Regions from separate parts of the Paraliobacillus zengyii genome, predicted to be linked through region 1. Evidence: a T-box and tRNA genes for the amino acid it is inferred to sense, from the RefSeq annotation. Region 1 holds a T-box; the other holds one or more tRNA genes.
What was found. A T-box is a leader RNA that pairs with one kind of tRNA and senses whether it is charged. The one in region 1 lies ahead of serS (serine--tRNA ligase), so its partner is inferred to be a tRNA-Ser.
Positions count from the first base shown of each region.

Region 1 (15,947 bases):
ATTTCAATTCCTGACATTGGCGTATTTCAAATTGTCAAAGAAGAAAATGCCTAATAAATATAGCTTGAACCAATTAGGAAGGATACTACTATGCACATTAAGGACTTAACACTTTCGCACTATCGAAATTATCAAAACTTACATGTGAAGTTTGATGATAAAGTCAATGTAATTATAGGCGAGAATGCCCAAGGAAAAACCAATCTTATGGAAGCTATCTACGTTTTAGCTTTTTCAAAATCATATCGAACCCCTCGTGATAAAGAACTTATTCAATGGAATGAAAACTATGCTAAAATAGAAGGGAGCATCTTTAAACGAAATCGTACCTTCCCTTTAGAGATTCAACTTTCTTCCAAAGGAAAAAAGGCAAAATTAAATCACATTGAACAAAGACGTCTTAGTGATTATATCGGCGCTCTAAATATCGTTATGTTTGCACCAGAAGATCTAAACTTAGTTAAAGGGAGCCCGCAAATCAGAAGACGGTTTATTGATATGGAAATTGGTCAGATTAAACCTTTATATATTTATCATCTAGGTCAATATCAAAAAATATTAAAACAGCGAAATCATCTATTAAAAAACTTACAGCGTAGACAATCAAATGATCGAACATTGCTCGAGGTTTTAACAGAGCAGCTAATTGAACATGCTAGTGTTATAGTTGAGAAACGTTTTGTATTTTTACAATTGTTAAGAGAATGGGCTGCTCCAATCCATAAGGGAATAAGTAGGGATAAAGAAGAATTAGAAATTATGTATTCAGGCACAATTAATGTATCAGAACAAGAAGATAAGGAAAAAATAAGAAAACAATATGAAATAGAATTTTCAGCTCTTATAGAAAAAGAAATTGATAGAGGCAATACATTGATTGGTCCACATAGAGATGACTTATTATTTTATGTAAATGGAAAAGATGTACAAACATATGGTTCGCAAGGACAACAGCGAACCACTGCACTATCATTAAAGTTAGCTGAGATTGAACTAATTAAAAATGAAGTGGGCGAATATCCTATTCTTCTGTTAGACGATGTTTTAAGTGAATTAGATAATTATCGTCAATCGCATTTATTACATACTATTCAAGGGAAAATTCAAACCTTCGTATCAACAACAAGTGTTAGTGATATTCAGCACGAAACAATAAGTAAAGCGGAATTGTTTCATATCGAAAATGGTATAATTGTGCAATAGAAATGGGGAATTTGAAATGTTTATTCATATCGGTGGCGATAATGTTATCCGTTCTGAGGATGTTATTGCTATTATTGATCAACAATTTGTTGCTTCTTCTTCAATTAATGCTGAAATGATTGATAACCAAAGAAAAGCTAAGAATGTATTAGATCTTCAAGAAGAAACAACAAAAGCGATCGTAATAACAAAAGATTATATATATTATAGTCCCCTTTCGGTCCTAACTTTAAAGAAACGTGCAAGTATGATTTCTACTATTAGTAAATTAGAAGACTATACTAATTCTAATGAAACATAGCAATTTCAAAGGGATGAATATCATATTTTCAAGATACTTTAATTAATTAGTTAAAAAATAGTATTTTCTTAAAATAGAATTGTAGGTGAAAGAATTGACAATGGAAGATAAATTGGGAGTAGAACAAGTATATGACGAAAATCAGATTCAAGTATTAGAAGGTTTGGAAGCAGTACGTAAAAGACCGGGTATGTATATAGGTGCAACTAACGAAAGAGGTTTACATCACTTAGTATGGGAAATTGTCGATAACAGTATTGATGAGGCTTTAGCAGGCTATTGTGACCATATCCAGGTCTTTATTGAAGAAGATAATAGTATTACAGTAATGGATAACGGTCGTGGTATTCCAGTTGGTACACAGAAAAAGACAGGGCGTCCTGCTGTAGAAGTAATTATGACTGTTTTACATGCTGGTGGTAAGTTTGGTGGTGGCGGTTATAAAGTATCAGGTGGTCTTCACGGTGTTGGTGCCTCTGTTGTTAACGCGTTGTCATCGTCTTTAAAAGTATACGTACATCGTGATAAAGAAATTCATTATTTAAGCTTTAAACGTGGTGCCATTGATGATGAACTACAAGTTATTGGTCAAACAGAGGAAAGTGGAACACGTATTCACTTTGTCCCAGATCATGAAATTTTCACAGAAACAACTACGTTCAAATATGAGATTCTTTCTCAACGTTTACGTGAATTAGCCTTTCTAAATAAAGGATTAACTATCTCAATTGAGGACAAACGCGAAGAAAGTAAACGAGAAACATTCTTTTATGAAGGCGGAATTCGTTCTTATGTCGAACATTTAAACCGTGCAAGACAAGTATTACATGAACCATTCTTTGCTGAAAAAGAAGAAGCAGGTATTACCGTCGAAGTATCCTTACAGTACAATGATGGGTTTGCAAGCAATATTTATTCGTTTGCAAATAACATTCATACGTATGAAGGTGGAACGCATGAATCCGGATTTAAAACTGGACTGACACGTGTGATCAATGATTATGCAAGGAAAAACAGTTTATATAAAGAGAGTGATCCCAACCTTACTGGTGATGATGTAAGAGAGGGCTTAACTGCTATTGTTTCAATTAAACATCCAGATCCACAATTTGAAGGACAAACGAAAACAAAGTTTGGTAATAGTGAAGCGCGTGCGATTACAGATGCTGCATTTAGTGAGTTATTTTCTAAATTCCTATTTGAGAATCCGGACACAGCCAAAATTGTTGTTGAAAAAGGCTTAATGGCTTCTCGAGCAAGAATGGCAGCCAAAAAGGCACGTGAATTAACACGTCGAAAAGGTGCATTAGAAATTTCCAATCTTCCTGGAAAACTAGCCGATTGTTCAACACGTGATGCAACTAAAAGTGAATTGTATATCGTAGAGGGTGATTCTGCTGGTGGTTCAGCAAAACAAGGCCGTGACCGCCATTTCCAAGCAATCTTACCTTTAAGAGGTAAAATCTTAAACGTAGAGAAGGCACGCTTAGATAAAATTCTATCGAACAATGAGATTCGAATGATGATTACTGCATTAGGTACTGGGATTGCAGAAGATTTTGATATTTCAAAAGCAAGGTACCATAAAGTTGTAATCATGACAGATGCGGACGTTGATGGTGCACATATTCGAACGTTATTATTAACCTTCTTATATCGATTTATGCGACCGTTAATTGATTATGGTTATATTTACATTGCACAACCACCATTATATAAAGTACAGCAAGGTAAGGCTGCTTATTATGCGTACAATGATAAAGAGATGGAGCGGATTGTTAGTGAATTACCTAAACAACCGAAACCAGGTCTGCAACGTTATAAAGGGCTAGGAGAGATGAATGCAACACAGCTTTGGGAAACTACAATGGATCCAGAAAATCGAACATTACTACAAGTGAATTTAGATGATGCGATTGAAGCTGACCAAATCTTTGATATGCTAATGGGCGATAAAGTAGAACCTCGAAGAAACTTTATTGAAGAGAATGCTGTTTATGTTAAAAATCTAGATGTATAAGTATGTGTCAAGTTCACATAAAACTATAGTTTGATAATAAAGTAAGGTCGTCAGTTGGATAGGAGGCAGTCGTATGGTGGAAAATCAACGTCCACATGTACAAGAAATAAATATAGGAACAGAAATGCGCACATCGTTTTTAGACTATGCCATGAGTGTTATTGTAGCTCGTGCGCTTCCAGATGTGAGAGATGGTTTGAAACCAGTACATCGGAGAATATTATATGCTATGAATGACTTAGGAATACATTCGGATAAAGCATATAAAAAATCTGCCCGTATTGTCGGTGATGTATTAGGTAAGTATCACCCACACGGTGATTCATCAGTATATGAAGCAATGGTAAGAATGGCACAAGATTTCAGCTATCGTAATATGCTAGTTGATGGACACGGTAATTTCGGTTCTGTCGATGGTGATCCTGCAGCTGCGATGCGTTATACAGAAGCACGAATGTCTAAGATTTCAATGGAACTTCTTCGTGATATTAATAAAGACACGATAGATTACCAGGATAACTATGATGGTTCAGAGAGAGAGCCTAAAGTATTACCAGCTAGATTTCCTAACCTCTTAGTTAACGGAGCATCGGGAATCGCAGTTGGAATGGCGACTAACATTCCACCCCATCAATTAGGAGAAACGATTGATGCTGTCCTAGCTATCAGTGAAAATCCTGATATTACTATTGATGAGCTAATGGAAGGATACATCTATGGGCCTGATTTCCCTACAGGTGGTTCGATTCTAGGAAGAAGTGGGATTAGAAAAGCGTTTGAAACGGGACGTGGTTCTATTACCATTCGATCTAAAGTGTTAATTGAAGAGCGTGACAATGGTAAAGCAACAATCATTGTCAATGAATTACCGTATCAAGTGAACAAAGCAAGATTAATTGAGAAAATTGCAGAACTTGCGCGTGATAAGAAGATTGAGGGAATTACTGATTTAAGGGATGAATCAGACCGTAATGGCATGCGTATTGTAATTGAGTTACGTCGTGACGCGAATCCTAATGTGTTACTAAATAACCTATACAAACAAACCTCCTTACAAACATCTTTTGGTATTAACATGTTGGCATTAGTTGACGGACAGCCGAAAGTGCTTAATTTAAAACAGTCATTATCTCACTATCTAGAACATCAAAAAGAAATAATTAAACGTAGAACAGCTTATGAGCTACGTAAAGCGGAAGCACGTGCTCATATTTTAGAAGGATTGCGAATTGCCTTAGATCATATAGATGAGATTATTGCATTGATTCGTGGGTCTAACACAGCAGATATTGCTCGTACTGGTTTAATAGAAAATTATCAGTTGTCTGAGAAACAAGCACAAGCAATTTTAGATATGCGTCTACAACGTTTGACTGGTTTAGAACGTGAAAAGATAGAAGATGAGTATAAACAATTAGTAGAACTAATTAGTGAATTAAAAGCAGTTTTAGCTGATGAAGCAAAAGTATTAGAAATAATTCGTGAAGAGCTAACTGAAATTAAAGAGCGTTTTAACGATAAACGACGAACTGAAATTATAGCTGGTGGTATTAATTTCTTTGAGGATGAGGATCTAATTCCAGAAGAAAATATTGTTATTACGGTAACAAATAAAGGTTATATTAAACGGTTACCAGCTTCAACATATCGTACACAGCGTAGAGGTGGTCGTGGTGTTCAAGGAATGGATACAAATGAAGACGACTTTGTTGAACACTTAGTATCGACATCAACACATGATACTGTTTTATTCTTCTCTAACAAAGGAAAAGTATATCGAGCAAAAGGGTATGAAATTCCAGAGTACGGTAGGACAGCAAAAGGAATTCCAATTATCAATTTATTAGAAATTGATAAAGGTGAATGGATTAATGCTGTAATAACTGTACATGAGTTTGAAGCAGAATGGTATTTATTCTTTACAACGAAATACGGTATTTCTAAACGAACTACCCTTGCACAATTTGCCAACATTCGTAAAGGTGGCTTAATTGCGTTAAATTTACGTGAAGATGATGAATTAATTTCTGTTCGATTAACAGATGGTACAAAAGATATTATGATCGGCACTAGAAATGGTTCACTGATTCGCTTTGAGGAAACGCAAATTCGGACAATGGGACGAACAGCTGCTGGAGTTAAAGGTATTTCTCTTAGAGGAGATGATGAGGTCGTCTCTATGGAAATTATCGAGAATGGTTTATATGTATTAAATGTAACTGAGAATGGTTATGGAAAACAAACACCTGCTGAGGATTATCGAATCATTAATCGTGGTGGTAAAGGTGTATTCACATGTAACATTACAGAGAAAACAGGAAAAGTAGTTGCTGTAAAAGCAGTAACAGGTGACGAAGATATTATGATTATTACTGCATCAGGTGTACTTATTCGTATGCCGGTTGAAGGTATCTCTGTTACAGGTAGAAATACACAAGGTGTTCGCCTGATTCGTCTCCAAGAGGAAGAAAAAGTAGCTACTGTCGCACGCATTGATAATGTTGAAGATGAGGAAGCTATAGAAGAGCAATCTTCAAGTGAAACAGTAGAGACAGAAACACATCAAGACCCAGATGCTGTTATAACCGAAGAAAATAATCAAGATTCAACAACTGATACAGATACAAAAGAGGATACAGAAGAATAATGATTAGTGGTTCACCATGAAAAAGGTGAGCCACTTTATCAGCATATAAGGGGTGGCGATGATATTGTGGATACATCCATCACAATTAATTCCTAAGTGCATACTTACAACGGACGTAATAGGTAAAACAAATCGTCCAATTGCAACAAAGGACACGGTTATAGACGAAACACATATAGAAATATTACAACGTTTTTTAATTGACCAAGTAGAAGTCGCTACCAATTTAGAAAATGGTGTACCCTTTATTCCAAAAAAACAACAAAAGCAAGAAGTAAATGTAAAAAAAGAAACGCAAAGTGAGAAATCCCTATCGTTTATGGAGCATTATCATCAAGTTGTAGAAGCTTATAAGCTCCAGTTTAATGCATGGCAAAGTGGATCACCTATTGAAATTCATGCCGTTCGGAAGTTAATTGTTCCTTTACTAGAGCGCACGGAAGAAGTTGATTTTTATATACTAACATTATATAAAAATACTGCTAAAGATGATTACTTTTTTCACCACAGTGTTTCAACAAGCCTAATTTCTGCTGTATTAGCACAAAAGTTAGGTTTAAAAAAAGAGTGGATGCAAATTGGTATTGCTGGATTATTAGCAGATTGCGGAATGGCAAAACTGAAACGCTCTCTTTTTTATAAAGAAGGAAAATTGAGTAAGCCTGAATTTGATGAAATAATGGAACACCCAACTTATTCTTATCGCTTTGTGGAAAAAATTACTTCTTTAACTAAAGGCGTAAAACTGGCCATTTTACAGCATCATGAACGATTGGATGGCACTGGGTATCCCTTAGGTGTTAAGGAAGATAGGATACATCGCTTTGCTAAAATAGTAGCTATCTGTGATACATATCATGCGATGACCTCAGAACGAATTTATCGTACAAAACAATCTCCTTTTCGCGTTATTGAAGAAATGCAACAGGACCAATACCAAAAGTTTGACCATCAAATATTACAAGCGTTTATCGTCTGTTTGACCAATTTCTCTTCGGGAACAAAGGTTAAACTTTCTAATGAAGAGATAGCCGAAATCATATATATCGAATCAGAATACCCAACGCGCCCCATGGTTCGAATTGAGAATACGCAAAGTATTATTTCTTTAAAAGAACACAAGCAATTATATATAGAAGATATTATTATATAATTTTAAAGGGACTAATCAACAAGCTTGCTTGTTGATTAGTCCCTTTTTATATTTAAGCATTTTAATCTTCGAAATTAAAGCTGACTTTGTTATTTTCATCACGTAATGTATGTAGATAATGTCCAATGTAAAGGGGGATTTTATCACTTGTTATATCTAAAAAATGTTTAATAAAAGGATAATCTTTAGTTGAACTTCCATGTAATACATCTCCCCACCACTCTGTTTCATAGCGCGCGATCATACTTAAATTATAAAGAAGAATATAGTGGTGCATAATTTCATGACTGTAATGAGGCAATCTACTAGTTGAAGGAAAATAAATGCTATCCTCATCCATATGATATGTAAAAGGACCTTTTTCTAAAATAGAAAAGTTTTGTCTAATGCGACAGCGAATGGAACTTGAAGTTATTTCGATTGTATTTGTATCAATAAAGGAGGATAACTTGGCCAAAAATCGACCTTGTGAAAGATGATACGTATCTAATAGATTGCTGGGAAATGTAAAATGATTATCTTGTCTTGATGCTACTTTGACTAGATTTATTTGTTTCGTGTGCATAAAAAACATGGCATTCATTTCTGGAATTGTTTTTAATATAGTATCCATTTGAACTTTATCGCTTGGCCAATGGTGCACTTGAAAAAGATTAGAAGCAAAATATGGAAACAATCCTTTTTGTTGAATTTTCACTTCATCTTGTAAAAACTGATAATCACGTTTCTTTCTTTTTCTAGTTGTAAGTCCATGTGCAAGTAAGGATGTACTAGCTGGATAATCTGGTATTTTAGCTAATAAACAGGCTTTTATAAGATGTGTCATACCATAGAAGTAGAATAATGGTTGCGTTACGATAGGCGATTGTTTTCCTGTTTGATAATAAAGTAATCCATGCTTTATATAATAGAAAAATTGATAGCAATTGTCATAACTCCATTTTTGTGCATTAGTAATAGAATTTTTTTGATAACAGGCATATAAGTATTTTTGAGCTGTTTCAGCTGATTGAATATAGGTTAAAAAGAGTTCACTATTTTTTTTCAATTGGTTTGGTTCCCTTCTGATAAATTATCGCAAGAAACTTTAATTAATTTGGTATGTAAAAAGGTTGAAATTGCTTCTTGTATGTCGTAATGTAAAGAACAATAGAATATTGTTGATTACATTTATATAGCTTATTAGATCTATTTATAGTGTAACCAGTAGAGAAGTTTTCATTATGCACTTATTTTTAGTACTTATTTTATGAGGAGGTTAAGTTATGCGAGAGGACAAGTTTGCAAAAGAAGGATTAACATTTGATGATGTCTTATTAGTACCAGCGAAGTCAGAGGTATTACCGCGTGATGTTTCAATTAAGACTAAACTATCAGATAATATTCAACTCAACATTCCATTAATTAGTGCAGGAATGGATACCGTGACTGAGGCTGCAATGGCAATATCAATGGCACGCCAAGGTGGTATAGGTATTATTCATAAAAATATGTCAATTGAAGAACAAGCGGAACATGTTGATCGTGTTAAACGTTCAGAAAGTGGCGTCATTACAAATCCTTTTTCTTTATTACCAGATAATCAGGTATTTGATGCGGAACACTTAATGGGTAAATTCAGGATTTCAGGTGTACCAATTGTTAATAATGCAGAAGATCAAGTATTGGTTGGAATATTAACAAATCGTGATTTACGCTTTATTGAAGATTACTCCATTAAAATTTCAGATGTAATGACAAGCGATAATCTTGTTACAGCACCAGTAGGGACGACATTGGAAGAAGCAAGTAAAATATTACAAAAACATCGTATTGAAAAACTACCATTGATCGATGATGAAGGTGTATTGAAAGGTTTAATTACCATCAAAGATATCGAAAAGTTAATTGAATTTCCAAACTCAGCAAAGGACCGTAATGGGCGTTTATTAGCGGGTGCTGCGGTTGGTGTTACAGGAGATGCGATGACTCGTATTGATAAACTAGTCGATGCTGGAGTAGATTTGATCGTTATTGATACTGCGCACGGACATTCACAAGGTGTTCTAGATCAAGTGAAAAAAGTACGATCAAAATATCCAGATTTAGATATTATTGCAGGAAACGTTGCAACTGCTGAGGCAACACGTGCTTTAATAGAAGCTGGGGCAAATATAATAAAAGTGGGTATTGGTCCAGGTTCTATTTGTACAACCCGCGTAATTGCAGGCGTTGGTGTACCACAAATTACTGCTGTTTATGATTGTGCAATTGAAGCACGTAAACATAGCATACCTATCATTGCAGATGGTGGTATTAAATATTCTGGAGATATTGTTAAAGCATTAGCAGCTGGAGCGCATGCCGTTATGTTAGGTAGTCTTTTTGCAGGAGTAACAGAGAGTCCAGGACAAACTGAAATATTCCAAGGTCGACGATATAAGGTATACAGAGGAATGGGTTCAGTAGCTGCGATGAAGTCGGGCTCTAAAGATCGTTATTTCCAAGACACAGAAGATGCAAAAAAATTAGTACCAGAAGGCATAGAAGGACGTGTAGCATACAAAGGACCATTATCAGATACAATACATCAATTACTAGGTGGTTTGCGTTCTGGAATGGGTTACTGTGGTACAAAAGATTTAGAAGTATTTCGTAATGAAGCACAGTTTATTCGCATGACAGGTGCAGGGTTACGTGAATCACATCCACATGATGTGCAAATAACGAATGAGTCACCAAACTATTCGTTATAAATAAACGCTATAAATTAGGAATACTACATCCTAATTTATAGCGTTTTTAACTGCTAAACAATACAAGCAGAAAACGTTACTAAAATACCCTATAAAAGTATATTCCACTTTTCGACTTGGTATGCTAAAATAGCGGATATGCATATAAAAAGTGGTGGAGGTAGAAGAGATTGAAACATAGTATAAAAGCATCAGTTTATCTTATATTGGCATTTGTAATATTTATAACATCGTTTGGTATGAACCCAATTGCTGTTCATGCAGCTGAAGTAGAGGTTGAAGCAGAATCTGCTATTTTAGTTGATGCAGAAACAGGACAAATATTGTATGCCAAAAATGCTGATTTAAAGTTGCCACCAGCAAGCATGACAAAAATGATGACAGAGTATTTAGTGTTAGAAGCTATTGGAAATGGTGAAATTAGCTGGGATACAACCACACAAATTAGTGATTATCCGTACAGTATTTCTGCAGATAGTTCTATGTCAGGAATTGGTTTGACACAAGGACAGGACTATACAGTACGTCAATTATATGAAGGAATGTCAATTATTTCTGATAATGCAACAACGATTGCTTTAGCGGAATTAATTGCTGGTTCAGAAGGCGAATTTGTTCAAATGATGAATGATAAAGCAGAAGAAATGGGTCTTCCTGAATATCAATTCGTTAATTCAACAGGTTTATCGAACGTTGATTTGGGTGATAACCATCCAGAAGGTACAGATCCAAATGCTGATAATTTAATGTCTGCACGTTCTGCAGCATTATTAGCCTATTATTTGGTTAACGATTATCCAGAAGCATTGGAGTTTTCTAGTACATTGATGTCTGAATTAGATGATCAACCATTAGAAAATTTAAACTGGATGCTTCCTTGGGATAATGTAAACTTTGATCAATATGCATTTGAAGGAATTGACGGTTTAAAAACAGGATACACGACGGAAGCTGGTTACTGTTTCACTGCAACAGCGGAAGTAGACGGTCGTCGCCTTATTTCAGTTGTAATGAAAACAGATGATAAAGGTGCACGTTTTGAAGAAACGAAAAAATTAATGGAATATGGTTATAACCAGTTTGAAAAGCAAGAACTTTATCCTGCAGGTTATCAAATTGAAGATGAATCTACTTTACCTGTAGCAAAAGGAAAAGAAGATTCAGTAGAAATAGAAGCAAGTGAAACCATGATCGCAACAGTATTAAATGGTGAAGAAGAATCTTTTATGGTCCAATATCATTTGGATGAAAATAAACTCAATGAAGATGGCGAACTTGTAGCACCAATTGAAAAAGGTGAAAAAGTCGGAGAAATGGAACTTGTTTATAATGGTGGTACCGATTACGGCTATATTTTTGGTGGTGCACAAGTACAAGTTGTCGATCTTGTAGCCACGGATGCTGTAGAGAAGGCAAATTGGTTTATGCTTACACTTGGTGCTGTAGGGGATTTCTTTAGTGGAATATTCTCATCAGTTGCCGATACGGTAAAAGGATGGTTTGCTTAATATAGAATCATAAAAACCTCAACATGGCGATAGGTATGTTGAGGTTTTTTATTTTAATGGTGCTTGCACTAGGCTATGGTATTGTTATACAATGTTGAATAATAGTTTAAATTGTTAATTACTTGATTTTTAAGATAAATAGGGGGATATTTTTCATGACAAATTTAGGAACAGATCGTGTTAAAAGAGGAATGGCTGAGATGCAAAAAGGTGGCGTCATTATGGATGTTATCAATGCAGAACAAGCTAAAATAGCCGAAGAGGCAGGAGCTGTTGCGGTTATGGCTCTTGAACGTGTTCCATCGGATATCCGTGCTGCAGGTGGCGTTGCAAGAATGGCTGACTTAACAATAGTTGAAGAAGTAATGAACGCTGTGTCCATTCCAGTTATGGCAAAAGCACGTATCGGCCATATTGTTGAAGCGCGTGTTTTAGAATCAATGGGTGTCGATTACCTAGACGAAAGTGAAGTATTAACACCAGCAGATGAAGTGTATCATTTAAATAAAAAAGAATATACTGTACCATTTGTATGTGGTTGTCGTGATTTAGGTGAAGCTGCACGTCGTATTGGCGAAGGTGCATCCATGTTACGTACAAAGGGTGAGCCGGGAACTGGAAATATTGTTGAAGCAGTTCGTCATATGCGTGAAGTACAAGGACAAGTTCGTAAATTAATCAGTATGTCATATGATGAGATTATGACATTTGCTAAAGAATTAGGTGCACCTTACGAAGTATTAATTAGTATTAAAGAAAATGGACGCTTACCTGTAGTTAATTTTGCAGCGGGCGGTATCGCAACTCCAGCTGATGCGGCATTAATGATGGAGCTTGGAGCTGATGGTGTTTTTGTAGGTTCTGGTATTTTTAAATCTGATAATCCTGCAAAATTTGCAAAAGCTATTGTTGAAGCTACAACACATTATCAAGATTATAAGTTGATTGCAAAAGTTTCACAAGGCTTAGGAACTGCAATGAAAGGTATTGAAATTAGCACAATTGCACCAGAACAACGTATGCAAGAACGTGGCTGGTAAGGTTTAAAGGAGATAGATCACATGATGACTAAAATAGGTGTTTTGGGTTTACAAGGTGCCGTTCGAGAACACGTTCGGTCAATAGAATCAAGTGGTGCTGAAGCTCTTGTTGTAAAGAAAAAAGAACAATTAGAAGAAATAGATGGTCTGATTTTACCTGGTGGCGAGAGTACGACAATGCGTCGGTTAATTGATCAATATGAATTCTTAGAGCCTTTACAGCATTTTGGTAAACAGGGAAAACCAATTTTTGGAACGTGTGCAGGTTTGATTTTGTTAGCAACAGAGATTGTTGGGCAAAGTAATGGGCACCTAGAATTGATGGATATGAAAGTAGAACGTAATGCATTTGGAAGGCAAAAGGAATCGTTTGAGGCAAAATTAGAAATTAATCATGTTGCAACAGATTTTGATGCTGTCTTTATTCGAGCGCCATTTATTGTAGAAGTTGGTAAACAGGTTGAAATATTAGCAACACACAACAATGCAATTGTAGCTGCGAGAGAAGGCCATTATTTATGTAGTGCCTTTCACCCAGAGTTAACCGACGATGATCGTTTAACAGATTACTTTGTTAAAATGGTTGAACAAGCTAAAAAAGACCTTGCATCATAAATTATTTTTCGCTATGCTAAAAATAAATTCACTACTATAACTGAACACAATGAGAGGAATTAGTAACAGACCTTTCTTTCTATTAGAGAGCTGATGGTTGGTGCAAATCAGTGAAAGAGAACTGTGAATCCATCCTTGAGTTGGCATGTGAAATGTAAGTAAAACATGTCCGGCTAACATGCTTAGCCGTTATTGTAAAAGAAGCCGGAAGAGGAATCTCTCTTCAATCAGGGTGGTATCGCGGGAAAGACTCTCGTCCCTAATGTTTTATTAGGGATGGGAGTCTTTTTTGTTTGAGTTAAATTAATAATATTGGAGGATAAAATTATGTTAGATTTGAAATATTTACGTACACATTTTGATGAGGTAAAAGAGAAGTTACAACATCGTGGAGAAGATTTATCCGAATTTGATACATTTGAAGATTTAGATCAACGTAGAAGAGAATTAATTGCTGAAACAGAAGAGCTAAAAGCAAAACGAAATGATGTTTCTAAACAAATTTCTGCTTTGAAAAAAGAAAAAAAGAATGCAGATGATATGATTGTAGAAATGCGTGAGGTTGGAGAGCGTATTAAGCTAATTGATACGGAACTTAATGAAGTAGAGGAAAAGTTAGAAACGCTATTGTTATCTATACCAAATATTCCTCATGAAACAACACCTATTGGGGAAACAGAAGATGATAACGTAGAGGTTCGTAAATGGGGCGAAGTAAAGCGCACTGATTTTGAACAAAGACCACACTGGGAGCTTGGGCCAGAATTAGGCATGTTAGACTTTGAACGCGCTGGTAAAGTGACAGGAAGCCGATTTGTCTTTTACAAAGGATTAGGAGCACGTTTAGAACGTGCATTACTTAATTTTATGATGGACTTACATGCAGACGAGCATGAATATGAAGAAATGTTGCCTCCATATATTGTTAATCGGACAAGTATGACGGGGACTGGTCAATTACCGAAATTTGAAGAAGATGCCTTCAAAGTTCAAGATTGGGACTATTTTTTAGTTCCAACGGCAGAAGTACCTGTAACAAACTATTACCGTGATGATATTTTAAAAGTGGATGACCTGCCACAAAAATTTGTTGCGTTCAGTGCATCTTTCCGTTCTGAAGCAGGTTCTGCTGGTAGAGATACACGTGGTTTGATCCGTCAACACCAATTTAATAAAGTAGAACTAGTTCAATTTGTGAAACCAGAAGATTCTTATCAAGCGTTAGAAGATTTAACAGGACATGCGGAAAAGGTATTACAACTATTAAAATTACCTTATCGTGTCTTAAGTATGTGTACGGCTGACTTAGGCTTCACTGCCGCAAAGAAATATGATATCGAAGTCTGGATGCCAAGTAACGATACGTACCGTGAAATCTCTTCTTGTTCAAATTTTGAAGCATTTCAAGCTCGTCGTGCAGGTATCCGGTTCCGTCGTGAAGAAAAGGCTAAACCAGAATTTGTTCATACACTAAATGGTTCAGGCTTAGCTATTGGTAGAACAGTAGCTGCCATTATTGAAAACTACCAAAAAGCAGATGGCACAATTGAGGTTCCAGAAGTGTTACAAGCTTATATGGGTGGTAAGAAAGTTATTAATTAAAAAGCTGTCTACTAACAACAATTGTTTTTTAAAAAATAAATGTATTAAATATATTGACATGTGCTAAATAAACTGATATTATAAGTTTTGTCGTCAGTTTCGGAGGATTACCCAAGTCTGGCTGAAGGGATTGGTCTTGAAAACCAACAGGGGCTTCGCGGCTCGCGGGGGTTCGAATCCCTCATCCTCCTCCATTTTTTATTTTAATACATAAGAACAAATAGCTAAAAACGGTTTAACTTATTAAATTAAGTTAAACCGTTTTTTTGTATTTTATTATTAAGATAGATTAAATAGGACCTCCTAAAATTGGGGGTCCTATTTTTTGTATTATATCAATTGATAGCTATAAGAGAGTCTTTTAACAAAAGTAAAAAAATGAAAAATGCGTAAAATGGTCAAGATTTTAGCTTACCATGTCATTTACAAAAAGTAAATATTGTAAATGAAAAATTTACAAGTAATTTATTCTATCTTTACGATTGTTTGCTAACATAAGGCTTGTAAGAATAAGTTGGCAGATGGAGGGATAGCGTCATGGATATACATTTAGATCAATTGACAATGCAATTTGATAATATTACTGCTGTTAATCAATTAACAACTACTATAAAAGATGGTGAGCTTGTTTCCCTATTAGGTCCAAGCGGTTGCGGAAAAAGTACAACCTTAATGCTGTTATCAGGCTTATATAAACCTACTAAGGGAGATATCTATTTTGGTGAGAAAAAAGTAACTACCATTGATGCCGAAAAAAGAGAGATCGGAATGGTTTTTCAAAATTATGCATTATATCCTCATTTATCCGTATTTAAGAATATTATGTTTCCATTAAAAATGCAAAAAGTAGAAAAAAAAGAAGCGCAAAAAAGAGTAATTGAAATGGCAAAGCTTGTTCAAATTGATCATTTACTTGATCGTAAACCAGCTCAATTATCAGGCGGTCAGCAGCAGCGGGTTGCAATTGCTCGTGCGTTAGTAAAAAAACCAAAACTATTGTTATTAGATGAACCATTATCCAACTTAGATGCACGTTTACGATTAGAGATGCGTGAAGAGATTCGCCGTATTCAACAAGAAGTTGGCATTACAGCGATTTTTGTTACACATGATCAAGAGGAAG
Region 1 is NZ_CP029797.1:3,359-19,305, forward strand. Features, by position in the region: gene yaaA (S4 domain-containing protein YaaA) at 1-54, shown strand, start outside; gene recF (DNA replication/repair protein RecF) at 91-1,203, shown strand; gene remB (extracellular matrix regulator RemB) at 1,220-1,504, shown strand; gene gyrB (DNA topoisomerase (ATP-hydrolyzing) subunit B) at 1,605-3,524, shown strand; gene gyrA (DNA gyrase subunit A) at 3,598-6,171, shown strand; gene DM447_RS00040 (HD-GYP domain-containing protein) at 6,230-7,324, shown strand; gene DM447_RS00045 (YaaC family protein) at 7,386-8,372, opposite strand; gene guaB (IMP dehydrogenase) at 8,590-10,059, shown strand; gene DM447_RS00055 (D-alanyl-D-alanine carboxypeptidase family protein) at 10,230-11,567, shown strand; gene pdxS (pyridoxal 5'-phosphate synthase lyase subunit PdxS) at 11,723-12,607, shown strand; gene pdxT (pyridoxal 5'-phosphate synthase glutaminase subunit PdxT) at 12,632-13,222, shown strand; T-box leader at 13,263-13,486, shown strand; gene serS (serine--tRNA ligase) at 13,550-14,824, shown strand; tRNA gene DM447_RS00075 (tRNA-Ser) at 14,926-15,018, shown strand; gene DM447_RS00080 (ABC transporter ATP-binding protein) at 15,362-15,947, shown strand, end outside.

Region 2 (15,947 bases), 1.5 Mb from region 1:
AATATGATGATGGAAGAGACCCAAGGGGAATTGAACAAGCAGATATCGTATTAATAGGAATATCAAGAACTTCAAAAACACCTTTATCACAGTATTTAGCTCATAAAAGTTATAAAGTAGCTAATGTGCCGATTGTACCAGAAGTAGAGCCACCGAAAGAATTGTTCTCAATACCATCAAGTAAATGCATTGGCTTAAAAATTAGTCCCAAGAAGTTAAATGACATAAGGCGAGAGAGATTAAAGACACTTGGATTAGGAGAACAAGCTAGTTATGCGACCCATGAAAGAATTACGTATGAACTCGATTATTTTCAGGCAATAATCGATCGAATTGGTTGTCCTGTTATTGAAGTATCAAATAAAGCTGTCGAAGAGACAGCAAATGTAATTATTCAATCTCAAACAACTTTATAAGTTGTTAAATATAAAATCCTTGTATAATAGTATAAGGATTTTATATACATAAAGGGAAATAACGTAAATCATGATTATAATTGTATGTTTTATGCAATAATATAATCAAAAGAATAGCATTTTTAATATATATATATTATAATTAGTGATTGTGAAAAAATATTTTATTATATTCAGCTAATTTATTACTTATTGATGCAAATTAAGAAGGAATTTCATTATTTTTGTAGAACATAAACAAATAGGTTATTTTTTGAGGATTAAATGTAGTGTACAGCTATGAAAAAAAGGATTTAGAATAAGTAGCTATCATAAGTTTATTCATCTTGAATTAGAGGTATTATAATAAAAAGTAATAATTTTAGTGATTATTATTAAAAAAATGTCGAATGTTGCAGGATTTTTACGTTTTTTATAGAACTATATAGATGATGGTGATGTATATGTCAGGTCAAATTCCTGAAGAGACAATCGATGAAATAAAGAAAGCCAATGATATTGTGGATGTAATTGGTGAGTATGTAACGCTAAAAAAGCAAGGGAAAAACTTTTTTGGTTTATGCCCTTTTCATGGGGAAAGTACACCTTCTTTTTCAGTCACACAGGATAAACAGATTTTTCATTGTTTTGGATGTGGAAAAGGCGGAAACGTTTTAACTTTTCTTATGGAAATAGAAGGTTTTTCATTTTATCAGGCAATTCAACAACTAGCAGGAAAAAGTGGTCATGAATTACCCGAAAATATGGAGAAACAATCTGAACAATTAAACAACCAAGAAGACCAAGCTAGTTTAAAAGCGTATGAATGGCTCACTAAATTATACCATCATTTATTACGACATACAAAAGAAGGTAAACAAGGTTATCGCTATTTACAAGAACGCGGGTTTACTGATGAAGTAATTGACACGTTTCAACTTGGTTACTCACCACAATCACGTGAGGTTATAGTTCAATTTCTAGAGAAGAAAGGTTTTCATCCACAACAAATGGTGAAAGCAGGCGTGTTAACAGCGAATGATCAAAATCAAGTAAGTGATCGTTTTAGAGGCAGAGTTACATTTCCAATTCGTAATCATTTAGGGAAAAGTATCGGATTTGGTGGAAGAACCATTACTGAGCAAGAACCTAAATACTTAAATAGTCCAGAATCGTCACTTTTTCAAAAAGGTAAACTACTTTATAACTTTGATTTGGCTAGAAGTGCTATCCGTAAACAAGGACAGGCTGTTTTATTTGAAGGATATATGGATGTAATTGCAGCTCATCAAGCTGGCATATTAAACGGAGTTGCTACCTTAGGTACGTCGATAACAGAGCAACAAGCAAGACTGTTAAAAAGATATGTTGAGCTCGTAATAATTTGTTATGATGGTGATCGTGCTGGTCTTGAAGCGTCATACAAGGCTGCTAAATTAATGCGACATGTTGGTTGCACTGTAAAGATTGCAAGCATTCCAAATGGTCTGGATCCAGATTCATTTATAAAAATGTATGGTGCTGAACGTTTTCAACAAGAGGTACTTGATGCAAGTAATACGTATATGACATTTTTGATGGAGTATATGAAGAAGGACTTTAACCTTAACTTAGAAGGAGATCGAATTCAATATATTGAAAAAGTGATTGATGAAATAGCAACGATTAATCGTCCAATGGAACAAGAACATTATGCGAAGGAAATTGCTAAACAATTTAGTTTATCACTTGATACAGTATTAGATGAAATTCAACAACGTAGGAAAAAGTTAGGGATACAGGATAACCGGAAAGCAACTAGCCATACTAAAAGCACAGAAATATATAAGCGAAAAAATAAATTACTTCCTGCTTTTCATAATGCAGAAAAACAATTAATTGCTTATATGCTATACGATTCTTCAATTGCAGAAAAAGTAAAAGAAGAATTAGGTGCTTCTTTTACTGTGGACTCACATAAAATTATTGTGACACATTTATATGCATACTACGAAGAAGGTTTTGCTCCTGATATTAGTCATTTTATTGAAAAAGTTATTGATCAATCAACTAAAAATCATATTGTGGAAATTGCAATGGAACCAACGCATTCAGACATTAGTGATAAAGAAATTAATGACTATATCAGAATTATTCGTGCAGAACTAGAAGATAAGGTAATTATACAAGGTTTAAAGGAAGAACAAAAGAAAGCTGAAATACAACAAGACTTCGTTAAAGCAGCACAAATAGGTATGGAAATTATGGAGATACAAAAAAAACTTAAAAATGCTAGTCATTGATATGGTGAGTTAGTTTGGAAGGAGGGGAACTCATGGCGAATAATAAGCCATCACGTTCAAAAGAAAACGAAAATGAACTGACGCTGACGCTAGAACAAGTGAAGGATCAACTCTTAGAAATGGGAAAGAAACGCGGTGTGTTAGCCTATGAAGAGGTGGCAGAGCGTTTAGCCAATTTTGAGTTAGAGTCAGAACAAATGGACGAATATTATGAGTACCTAAGTGAACAAGGAATAGAAATAATTGGTGAATCTGAAGAAGATCCCAGTATGAAAGAAATTTCAAAAGTAGAAGAATTTGACTTAAATGATTTGAGTGTCCCGTTAGGTATTAAAATTAATGATCCAGTACGTATGTATCTAAAAGAAATTGGTCGTGTGGACCTATTGTCAGCTAAAGAGGAAATTGGTTTAGCTGAGCGTATCGAAAAAGGTGAAGAAGAAGCTAAAAGAAGACTGGCGGAGGCAAATCTAAGATTAGTTGTCAGCATTGCTAAACGTTATGTAGGTAGAGGAATGCTATTCCTAGACCTTATCCAAGAGGGAAATATGGGTCTAATTAAAGCGGTTGAGAAATTCGACCATAGAAAAGGTTTTAAATTCAGTACCTATGCAACTTGGTGGATTCGTCAAGCAATTACAAGAGCTATTGCTGATCAAGCTAGAACAATACGTATTCCAGTTCATATGGTTGAAACAATTAATAAACTTATTAGAGTGCAACGTCAACTTCTACAAGATTTTGGTCGTGAACCAACTCCAGAAGAAATAGGAGAAGAAATGGAATTAACTCCTGATAAAGTAAGGGAGATTCTTAAAATTGCGCAAGAACCTGTCTCTTTAGAAACTCCAATTGGAGAAGAAGATGATTCTCACTTAGGTGATTTCATTGAAGATCAGGAAGCTACGTCCCCTTCTGATCACGCTGCTTACGAGCTATTAAAAGAACAACTTGAAGACGTATTAGATACTTTAACAGATCGTGAAGAAAACGTGCTTCGCTTACGTTTTGGACTTGATGATGGTCGTACACGTACACTTGAAGAAGTTGGAAAGGTTTTTGGTGTGACAAGAGAGAGAATCAGACAAATTGAAGCAAAAGCATTACGAAAACTACGTCATCCTAGTCGTAGTAAACGTTTAAAAGATTTCCTTGAATAAACACTTTGAAATATACGCGCAGACAATGAGTTTTCCAATTTATGATTTGAATATGTTGGAGGTTTCATTGGCTGCGCCTTTTTTAGTAAGTATTGCTTTTTGTGAGGTGTCAGACAAATGACAGAAGATCGTAAATCTATTATTATTAAAGAGATTAAATATTGGAAAGCGTCTCATTTATTACCGAGTCATTATTGTGACTTTTTATTAGCTCTATATACAGAGGGTGAATCTACCGTTGTAACGGAAGAACCTGATTCTGAACGAATAAATTTAGTTAGTGTAGGTATCATAGCTTTAAACCTTTTTTTATTACCTATTTCATTTTTTATTTTATATTTTACTCATTTAGATGTCTGGATGCAAGTTCTGTTCTCATTTTTTATAGTAACTGTTGCATTTGTTTTTTACACTGTCTCAAAGAAGAAGCTTCAATTATATATTGCCTATGCATTTATCATTTTATTAAGTATCATTTTATTGACTTCCGTCACATTAATATACCTGAGCTTTGGTTCTATTTTATTAAACACGCTTTTCGCAGGTTTTCAATGCGCTATCTGGATTTTAATTGGTATGCGTAGCAAAAGGAAGTTTTTGATTTTTTTAGGTAGTACAGGAATAGTAATGAGTTTTCTTTTTTATGTTTTTTAGAAAGAAAAGAATAATTTTTGCGAGGTAATTATAATGAATGAAAAATTATTATCAGATCGTCTACATACAGTAGCAAAATATATACCTAAAAAAGCATATTTTGCTGACATAGGAAGTGATCATGCCTATTTACCAAGTTATATTTGTTCCAATGATTCTACTTCATTTGCAATTGCGGGTGAATTAAACGATGGACCTTTTCAAAGTGCAAAAGATAACGTAAAAGCGCTAAACTTAACCAGCCAAATTGACGTTGTTAAAGGCAATGGTTTAGAAGTAATTGCAAATTACCCCGTTCGTCAAATTGTAATAGCTGGTATGGGAGGAGGATTAATACGTTCAATTTTAGATAGTGGGAAAGATAAATTATCTAACATTGAACGTGTTATTGTCCAACCGAATGTGGATGCTCATTTAGTTCGTGAATGGTTTTCAACGCATTGCTATCAATTAGTTGCAGAACAGATTATTAAGGAAGATGGGCATATTTATGAGGTGTTAGTTGCAGATCATGGTGATGGCTTAATCGGTTATCATGATCTTAAGAAAGAATTATTGTTTGGCCCACACCTGTTACGGGAAAAAAATGAAACGTTTAAAGAAAAGTGGGAATTGGAAAAAAACAATCGATTGCGTGTTATTGAGCAAATGAAACAAGCTCGAACTATAAATCATGAAAAATTAACAACCTTCAAACAAGAGGTAAAAGTAATAGAGGAGGTTTTGCAAGGTGCAGGAGATGGTACGCATACGTGATATTGTCGCTATCCTTGAAGAACTGGCACCTAAGGAATATGCTTATGATTGGGATAATGTCGGTCTACAAATAGGGTCATCGGAAGATAAAGTAAATAAAGTATTACTAACATTAGACGTTTTAGAAAATGTAGTAGATGAGGCGATAGAAAAAGAAGTAGATCTAATCATTGCACATCATCCATTATTATTTAAACCATTAAAACAAATAGACACAGGTAAGTCAGAAGGTCGCATTATTGAAAAGCTATTAAAACACAAGATTGCGGTCTATGCTGTTCATACGAATTTAGATGTTATTGATGGTGGTGTTAGTGATATACTTTCAGACCGATTAGAAGTAATAGATACAAGTGTATTGGTTCCATCAGAACATGGAGATTCAATTGGGGCAGGTAGAATTGGTGAATTAAAAGAGACAATATCTCTAAATGACTTTTGTCTAAGGGTTAAAGAAAAGTTAGAAATCCCAGCTTTACGTGTTGTAGGCGAACTCAATAAGAAGGTTAGAAAAGTCGCTGTTTTAGGTGGTAGTGGTAAAGATTTTATTAATCAGGCTAAGCTTATGGGCGCAGATGTTTATGTAACTGGCGATATGACGTTTCATGATGCACAAGATGCGATGGCAATGGACCTAGCTGTCATTGATCCTGGACATCATGTAGAAAAGGTTATGAAAGCATATTTAAAATCATATTTGGAGAAGAAAACAACAGAAAAATCTCTAAATGTAACTTTCGAGGAATCGATTAAGAATACAGAACCGTTTCAATTTTTATAGTGAAATAAAGCAGGCTGACCGTTGATAGTCTGCTTTATTTTTGAATATAATTAATTAGCGCACGACTTTTTGAAGAATAATAGCTATGAATTTGTGCTCTGTTAGTCATAAATAATTCAAATTATCTTTTAATCGATAATCGCTTTATGATAAACTCGCATTGTTCATAAAATAATCTTAATCAAAATGTGTAATACTTATATTATATAGATCATAGAAGTAACAGCAAAATAAAAAGATAGGTTTTTGGCAATATAGGATATATAATGAAATGTAATGTGCATTTTCAGTATATCTAACTTATAATAGATGTACAAAACGATTTGGAAAAAATGAGGAGTTAACTTATATGGAAAATCATCAATTTAAACAATACAACTTAAAACCGTGGATTGAGGGCGTCATTGACAATCTACAATTTAAAGAACCTACCCCAATTCAACAGAAAGTTATTCCAGCTGTTTTACGTGGTGAAAGTGTAATTGGACAATCACACACTGGATCAGGGAAAACACATGCATTTTTATTACCATTGTGTAGTCGTTTAGACGTAAATAAACAAGAGGTACAAATTGTCATTACATCACCAACTAGAGAACTGGCAACACAGATTCACAATGAAGTAAAAAAAATTCTGGCTTTTTCAAATCAAGAAGATAAAATCAACGCAAAATTATTCATTGGTGGAACAGATAAGAAAAGAATGATTGAAAAGTTAAAAATACAGCCTCAAATTGTAGTTGGAACACCTGGAAGAATTTTAGACTTAATTCAAGAGGGTGCCTTAGATATCTATACTGCAGAAGGATTTGTAATAGATGAGGCAGATTTAATGCTAGATTTAGGGTTAATCACAGAAATAGATAAGATGTTAGTTCGAGCACGAGAGTCAATTCAAGTATTAGTTTTTTCAGCTACTATTCCAGAAAGATTACAACCTTTTTTAACTAAATACTTACACAATCCATCTTCTTTTCATATTAAAGACCATTTTGCCCCAGAGAAGATCGAGCATCGATTAGTACCTTTACGTCATCGTGAGCCAGCTGAAGTAATTCTTAAAATATCGGAAGTAATTAATCCATATTTAGTTTTAATATTTACTAACGGTAAAGAGGCAGCTAACAAGCTCTACAAGCAATTACAAGAAAAAGGTATTCAAGCAGGTTTGATACATGGTGGTTTGCAAGCCCGTGAAAGAAAGCGTGTGTTAAAAGAAATACAATCGTTGCGTTATCAATATATTGTAGCAACGGACTTAGCTGCAAGAGGGATTGACATTAAAGGTATCAGTCATGTTATTAATGCTCAAATGCCAAAAGAGGAAGAATTCTACATTCATCGTGTGGGTCGTACAGCTCGTGCAGGGATGGAAGGGACAGCCATTAATCTTTATGACGATTCGGATGTTAACCTTATTCAGAAGTTAACTAAACGTGGTCTATCGTTTACAACATTCGATATTGTACAAGGGGAATGGAAAGAAATAAAAGCTTGGAATGAACGTTCGCAAAGAAAACAAACAGGCACTACCACTGATCAAGAGGCTTGGAATCGTGTCCGGAAAACTAAAAAAGTAAAACCAGGATATAAAAAGAAAATGAAATATGAGCAACAAAAACTTAAAAAGAGAATTAGTCAAAAACAAAATAAACGTTCCTAGTTAAATTTTTCTGTATGGAAGCAAGTGTTTCTGTTATGATTATGTTAGTTTTGAAAAAGAGGTGTTGGAATTGAAAATAGGTTCACACGTATCAATGAGTGGAAAAAAGATGTTATTGGGTTCTAGTGAAGAAGCTGCATCTTATGGTGCTACTGCATTTATGGTATATACTGGGGCACCACAAAATACAAGAAGACGTCCAATTGAAGAGCTAAATATTGAAGCGGGTCAGGCACACATGAAAGAAAATGGTATTGAGGAAATTGTTGTGCACGCACCATATATCATTAATTTGGGAAATACAACAAAAAAAGAAACCTTTGAATTAGGCGTTACCTTTATGCAAAGTGAGATTGAGCGTACGCAAGCTATCGGTGCTAAACAAATTGTCTTACACCCAGGTGCACATGTTGGAGAAGGTGTGGACAAAGGAATTGATAGAATTATTGAGGGTTTAAATGAAGTATTATTAAAAGACCAGGATGTTCAGATCGCGCTAGAAACGATGGCTGGAAAAGGTTCTGAAATAGGTAGCAATTTTGAAGAGCTTGCTCGAATAATAGAGGGTGTAGAGCGAAACGAAAAGTTATCTATATGTTTAGACACATGCCACATTCATGATGCTGGTTATGATGTTGTAAATGATTTTGATGGTGTATTAGACAAGTTTGATCGCATTATTGGATTAGATCGATTGAAAGTTATCCATGTAAATGATAGTAAAAACCCAGTTGAGGCTCATAAAGATAGGCACGAGAATATTGGTTTTGGTTATATAGGTTATGATGCGCTGCGTTATATAGTCCATCATCCCCAACTAAGTCATTTACCGAAAATATTAGAAACACCTTATGTAGGAGAAGACAAGAAAAACAAAAAGCCTCCATACCAATTTGAAATCGCAATGTTAAAAGAAGCTGAATTTCAAGCTGATCTTAAAGAGAAAATCTTACAACAATAATAAAAAAGGCATTCATATGAGTTCATATGAATGCCTTTTTTATTATTGATTAAACCAAGAATCCACACCATATTGTTTCGTTATCTGATTAAATAATTGTTGGGCTTGTTGCGCTGTTTCAAGATCTGTTATTTGAGCAAGTTTTTTTAACATAATTACTCGATCTGATTTATCAAGCGGGTTTAAATCATTATTATGAAGAAATTTAACAATTTTATCTGCTTGTATGTCAGTAAGATTTATACGGTATTGTTTGGCGTAACTAAGTAATTCTTTTTTTGAAATATTTTTTAATTTTTTTTCAATCATTTGTTTAATAAATGGTTGCATGTTTTATCACCTCTAGTTTCGGGTATATTTATACTCAATGCAATAATATATGCCGGTTTTTATGAATATGTACCAACAATTTAGATTTAAAGTTTAATTAGTTGCAATATAAAACAGAGTGATATAGCATAACATGCTGTAGCAGAAATTGGGATAACAGGAAAGGTGTGCTTAGTAATTAATGAAAAAGAATAAATGGATTTATCGAGGACTAATATCAGTGATTGCAATTATTTTTATTATATCATTTAAAGAATATCAAACAAGAATCGACACGCTGAAGCAAGAAAAACAGCAATTAGAGCAAAAAAACAATCAACTAGAAGCTACAGCTTCATATAATGATATTAAATCTACTGATGTTGAAACAGCTAATTATAAAAATTGGTCGGAATTAGAAAATACGGCAGAAAATTTTGTTGCAGATAGCGATGGGGAATTTAAAAAATCATGGGGTATATATTTAGCAAATGAAGCAAAAAAATATGAGATTGATCCTTATATTGTATATGAACTTTTAAAAGTTGAAACAGGAAATACATTCGATCCGGATTTAGTTGGTCCAGAAACAAAATACGGACAGGCATATGGTATGTCTCAATTCATGAAGAATACAGCTCCATGGATTGCAGATATGGCTGATTTACCTTATGATGAAGAACTTTTATTTGATCCATACTATTCAATTCAGTTGTCTGTGGTATATTTAGACTTCTTACATCACGAGTATGACAATTGGGATGAAGCTTTAACGGCTTATCACCGCGGAATGTCTGGAATGGAGACATATAAAGAGTCAAACGGTACTGCAAAAAGTGACTATGCAAACAAAATTCAAACTAAAGCAGAAGAACATAAAACTGTTGTACTGGCTAAATAATTTGGAAAAAGTTACAGGGTAAAGAATAGCCGGATTATTGACAGACTAAAAAGGCACCTCATAAATGAAAGCGAGGGACCTTAAATGGATCAATACACTCCAGATGAAAAAAAGGAAGAAATACAAGATGCACCTAAGTTCGGTACGGAAGCTGATACAGATACAATGGTTATGAATCAGCAAGGGGCACAAGATACAGATTTAACCAATTCGTCTGACTTGTTAGATCAATCGAATGTTAGGGATGAAGAATTTGCAGCGGAATTAACTGCAAATGATTTTAATGAACCTATTGCTTCAGAACAGGTAAAGGAAAGATCAGAAGTAGAGGCAAAAACCGGTTTTGGGTGGTTTGCTGTTGTTGCTTCTATAATATCATTTTTTCTAATGCCGATATTTTTAAGTGCAACAGGGATAATAGTTGGGTTTATTGCTAAAAGTCGTGGGGCCGATACGTTAGGAAATACTGCAATTATTGCAGGGGCACTTTCCATGATTATCACATTATTTATTGTTCCATTTTTTTAAAAGCTATGGAGCTAAGAGTGAATTGAATTGTCTACCATCATTTGGGTGACAACAGTTCAATCCCTCTTAGCTCTTTTTGTGTTATTTGTTAGTCACTGACAAGCTTTTATCCACAGTTAGCGATCGAGAAAAATTATGAGATAAGTACGTTACAATCACTGTTAACTATAAAGAATATTCATCCTGTAATGGCCTTTTAATGCCCTCTCCGTGTTTTAATTATAAACAACCACATAACTGTCCAATAACATTGCTTCAGCTTCTTACGCCTCTTTATATCGGTCCACTAGCTAGTTATAATGTACTAGTCTGAATTAGTTTATATATTGTGGAAAAAGATAACGTGCATTTTCTTGTAAATCATGAACATCAACTTTCGGATTCAATGCACTAAAATCAGTCACATACTGTTCCAAGTTCCAATTTAAAGATTGTCCATTTATTTGATCCATAACACTTATAAAAGTATCGCCGACACTTATTTTATAAGATACAACTTTAAATGTAAGTTGCTCTTTAGAGTCAATAACTTTACTGTCTTCATCATTCGTAAGGGTTGGATCGTCTATGGTATAGTTAATAGGGGAGCCAATTTTAAGGTCTATAAAGATACTGAAAAGGCACAGTATGATAAATGTATATATAAACAATTTTCTTATTCCCATTTTAGAGTGGCTCCTTTTTGATTTAATAGAAGTTGAAACTAATTGTCTTGTTCTATCGTATACTAAATATAAGCGAGGGGAAGTGATTAGATGTCAATTTTAGAACTTGATTGGATTAGTTTAGTGATGGTTGGTTTAGGTACTTTGTTTTTAATGGGTGAACTGTTAATTAATATGCGAGGTTTCTTTGCATTATTAGGATTTGGTTTTATAACTGTCTATTTTTTAACGTATCTTGATCCAGGTATGTTTGTGATAATGTTAGTCTTTTATTGTATTGGAATTTTACTGATCATAATTGATGGTAAATTAATAAATGATGGGACACTTGCTTCGGTTGGTGCGCTTTGTATGATTTTATCAGTCGGTCTAAGTTCTCCAAATTGGACTGCGGGATTATATGCTATAATTGGCGTTTTAGTCGGAGGGTTTGGTTCTTTGTTCTTTCTCAAAGTATTTAAGGGTAGAAAAATGTGGAATAAGTTAGCATTAATGGACCAACTTACAGCAGACAAAGGGTATAGTACAATGAATCAATCATATAAAAAATTAATTGGAGAAGAGGGAATTACAACTACTGATATGCGGCCGGTTGGCACAGTGCGCATTAATGACATTGATTATAGTGCTGTTACAAATGGTCAATGGTTGAAGAAAGATACACCTATCTTAGTCAAACAAGTGGATGGTACGAGAATATTAATTGTTCCAAAATAAACTGAATGAAATATTGTTACTCTATATAGAGTAGCAATATTTTTTTTTGCAATGGAGAAGATAGATAGTAATAACCTGTTTAAAACCATTGAATATGCTAAAATTTACATTTAAATACTTAATTTGTCGAAAAATAGCTAGTCTTGTGTAAATTTAGTGTAAAGTTTAATTAAAATTCTTTACAATTCGCAAGTAGTTCATTAATAATGGTAGAGGTGTTGTTTTCGTAATAATAAAAAAAGAAATGAAGGGATGAAAAAATCCAATGGAAATTGATGTGCAATCACTTGTCTTTCTATTTGTTGGTGGATTAGGTATCTTCTTATTAGGTATTAAATATATGGGGGATGGACTACAAAAAATAGCAGGGGAAAGATTAAAAGACATTCTTGATAAGTTTACTAGTAATCCATTTATGGGTGTATTAGCTGGTATAGTCGTAACTATTTTATTACAAACTAGTACGGGAACAACGGTCTTAACAGTAGGTTTAGTTAATGCCGGATTTATGACACTTAGACAATCTATTGGTGTTATAATGGGTGCCAATATCGGTACCACAGTTACTGCGTTTATTATAGGTATTAAAATAGAAGCATACGCACTACCTATATTGGCAGTTGGTGCATTGATGATTTTCTTCCTTAAAAGTAAAAAGGCCGCAAATATTGGACAAACTATCTTCGGTTTTGGTGCACTATTCTACGGTTTAGATCTAATGGGAAATGGTTTGGAGCCGCTTCGAGATGTTCAAGCATTTCACGAATTGACAGTTGATATGTCTACTAATCCTATATTAGGTGTAATTGTAGGAACATTATTTACTGTAATTGTTCAAAGTTCAAGTGCGACTATTGGTATCCTACAGAGTTTGATGGCTGAAGGAGCGATAGAATTACAGGCAGCATTACCTGTGTTGTTCGGTGACAATATTGGTACTACGATTACTGCAATATTAGCATCAATTGGTGCAACCGTAGCGGCAAGACGTGCAGCATTAACACATGTTATATTTAATATTATTGGAACTGTGCTTGTTCTATTAATTATTGGTCCATATACGCAATTCATTGGATATATTCAGGAACAGTTATCATTAAATGCCGAAATGACTATTGCATTTGCACATGGTATATTTAACTTTTCAAATACATTTATTCAATTTCCGTTTATAGGTGGACTTGCTTATTTGGTAACTAAAATAATTCCTGGTGAAGATTCCGTTGTTAAATACCAACCGACACATCTAGATCCAATATTTATTCAACAATCACCTTCAGTTGCGCTTCAACAATCAAAAGAAGAAGTAATTCGTATGGGACAATATGCACATAAAGGTTTAGAAGAAACCAGTTTGTTTTTAAATAACCATCACACAAAACATGCTGAAGCAGCATTACAAGTTGAAAATGCTCTAAATAAATTAGACCGAGAAATCACAGATTACTTAGTTCAATTATCTAGTTCTTCTCTGTCTGATTTCGAAAGTGCTAAGCACTCTACGTTAATTGATTCTGTTCGGGATATTGAAAGAATAGGGGATCATTTTGAAAATATAGTCGAATTAATTCAATATAAAATCTCAAACAAAATTAGTCTCACAGCACAAGCAAAAATAGATGTGAATGAAATGTTTGATTTAACTGCTTTGACTGTAAAACAAGCAATTCAAGCATTAGATAAAAATGATCGGGAATTAGCATTACAAGTAGTACAACAAGAAAATCAGATTGATAAAATGGAAAGAACCTTCCGTAAGAAGCATATTATTCGATTAAATGAAGGGCTGTGTTCTGGTGCTTCTGGTATTGTTTTTGTGGATATCTTAAGTAATCTAGAACGTATTGGAGATCATTCATTAAATATTGCAGAAGAAGTATTAGGAGAAAAAAGTCCTGAAGCTATACATTAAAAAAAGGGGGGATATTCCCTCCTTTTTTAATAATTTTACTATAAATATTGGACACTTAGATAAAAAATATTTAGGGTTTGTGTAGAAAAAGCTTGAATGATTTAATAGGACATGCTATATTAATTTTGTTGCGCAAATATAAAAACAAAAAAAGTTATTGACAGTATTTTTAATCCGTGTTATATTATATATCGTCGCTTGATTGACATGAATTTTTTAGAAGATACTTAATTAGAAACAATTAATTATTATTCCACAGTAGCTCAGTGGTAGAGCAATCGGCTGTTAACCGATCGGTCGTAGGTTCGAGTCCTACCTGTGGAGCCATTATGGCGGTGTAGCTCAGCTGGCGAGAGCGTACGGTTCATACCCGTGAGGTCGGGGGTTCGATCCCCTCCGCCGCTACCAAATTCAATATTTATAAGTGTCTTACTATGGCGGTCGTGGCGAAGGGGTAAACGCACCGGATTGTGATTCCGGCATACGTGGGTTCAATTCCCACCGGTCGCCCCATATGTAAGGACCCTTAGCTCAGTTGGTTAGAGCTATCGGCTCATAACCGATCGGTCGCAGGTTCGAATCCTGCAGGGTCCACCATTTTAAAAGAATAATTTTTACGGAGGATTACCCAAGTCTGGCTGAAGGGATCGGTCTTGAAAACCGACAGGGGCTTCGCGGCTCGCGGGGGTTCGAATCCCTCATCCTCCTCCATTTTTCTTTTATACATAATAAGGCTCGGTAGCTCAGTCGGTAGAGCAACGGACTGAAAATCCGTGTGTCGGCGGTTCGATTCCGTCCCGAGCCATCTTAAAAGAGGCTGAGACATAACTAGCCAAAATAACGAAAAAGATTCCGATCATCTTAGGAAGATGGTCGGAATCTTTTTTTGTTGGATTATTTTCAGGATTTGTTGGACCATGCGCATGCTTAGCCGTGTACTTTCTCAAGTTCACCGCCATGAATGCAAATCCTAATTCATTTTCCACTTTCTTCTTGCCTCTTACTGACATACGAGTGAAACGCAAATTAGCCTTCAAAAATCCGAAGACTGGTTCTACATCTATTTTTCGTTTGCCATAAATTTTACCGGTTTCTTTTTCTGAAAGCTGCTGTTTTGTGTATGCTTTTTGTTGTTCCCATTTTTGATTATAATAAATTTTTCGATTCTTTCCTTCCTTTGCTTTTGTACAGTGGGAACGCAACGGACAATCCGAACAGTCTTCACATTCATAGACTTTAAAGGATCGGGTGAAGTTATCTTTACCTGTTCGATTAGATAGATACTGGAAAGCCACTTTTTTATCATTTGGACAACGGAAAGAATCACTCGCTTCATCATACGCCCAGTTCATTGTGTTAAAAGGGTCTTGCTTATATTTCTTTGTCTTCTCTTTTCGATACCTATTGTATGTAATCAGCGGGATGCGCTCCCGATTAATGCGGACATCTTCATAATTCTGTTCACTTCCATACCCTGCATCAGCTACGATATATGTGGGAAGTTCAAAGAAGCTTTCCTCGATTTTATCTAGAAAAGGAGTGAATGTGCGTACATCAGTTGGATTGGGAAATACGTCATATGCGAGTGTATATTGTCCTTCGGTCGCAATTTGTACATTGTAACCTGCTTTTAATTGGCCATTCTTCATATAATCGTCTTTCATGCGCATAAAGGTGGCATCATGGTCTGTCTTTGAATAACTATTGCGCGCTTCAAATATAAGCCTATCCTTTTCGTATTTTTGTTTGCGTGCTACGTAATCTTTAAACTGTTTGCGGTATTTTTTTGGTGTTTTCCTTGCAGAGCGAAGCTGCTTCCGTTTGCTGACATCTTTACTTTCTTCGATCTGTTTGTCGTATCCTTCAACGGTCTTCTCTAGTTTCTCAACTACTTTTTCGAGTTCTTTAGTGGATAGTTCTTCCGTACTTTCGCGTTCTATTTCTGGAATAATTTCGTTTGCCAATAATTCATCGTACAGTTGATTTGATTTCTCCACCAAATTCGCACTGTATTTTTCAATCGCTTTTCGCCAAACAAACGTAAATTTATTGGCATTTGCTTCTATTTTGGTGCCATCAATAAAGATCGCTTCCTGGTCAATCAGCTCTTCTTTCACCAGTTGGCATCGAAATTGTACAAAACATTGGCGTAACAGTTCTTGTACTTCTTCATTGACTCGAAAACGATTAATCGTTCGATAGCTTGGCTCATAACCTTGCGCTAACCACATCATGCGTACACTATCTTTCAGTAATGATTCAA
Region 2 is NZ_CP029797.1:2,231,324-2,247,270, reverse strand. Features, by position in the region: gene DM447_RS11455 (pyruvate, water dikinase regulatory protein) at 1-416, shown strand, start outside; gene dnaG (DNA primase) at 860-2,677, shown strand; gene rpoD (RNA polymerase sigma factor RpoD) at 2,710-3,837, shown strand; gene DM447_RS11440 (hypothetical protein) at 3,955-4,491, shown strand; gene DM447_RS11435 (tRNA (adenine(22)-N(1))-methyltransferase) at 4,525-5,247, shown strand; gene DM447_RS11430 (Nif3-like dinuclear metal center hexameric protein) at 5,222-6,028, shown strand; gene DM447_RS11425 (DEAD/DEAH box helicase) at 6,378-7,691, shown strand; gene DM447_RS11420 (deoxyribonuclease IV) at 7,762-8,652, shown strand; gene DM447_RS11415 (DUF2624 family protein) at 8,695-8,982, opposite strand; gene DM447_RS11410 (transglycosylase SLT domain-containing protein) at 9,164-9,862, shown strand; gene DM447_RS11405 (nucleoside recognition domain-containing protein) at 9,947-10,390, shown strand; gene DM447_RS11400 (hypothetical protein) at 10,705-11,055, opposite strand; gene DM447_RS11395 (NfeD family protein) at 11,146-11,772, shown strand; gene DM447_RS11390 (Na/Pi cotransporter family protein) at 12,038-13,684, shown strand; tRNA gene DM447_RS11385 (tRNA-Asn) at 13,937-14,011, shown strand; tRNA gene DM447_RS11380 (tRNA-Met) at 14,016-14,092, shown strand; tRNA gene DM447_RS11375 (tRNA-His) at 14,122-14,197, shown strand; tRNA gene DM447_RS11370 (tRNA-Ile) at 14,205-14,281, shown strand; tRNA gene DM447_RS11365 (tRNA-Ser) at 14,303-14,395, shown strand; tRNA gene DM447_RS11360 (tRNA-Phe) at 14,417-14,489, shown strand; partial or broken gene DM447_RS11355 (IS1182 family transposase) at 14,503-15,947, opposite strand, start outside.
Region 2: it has a tRNA-Ser gene. The T-box ahead of serS (serine--tRNA ligase) is inferred to sense a tRNA for this amino acid. The anticodon was not compared.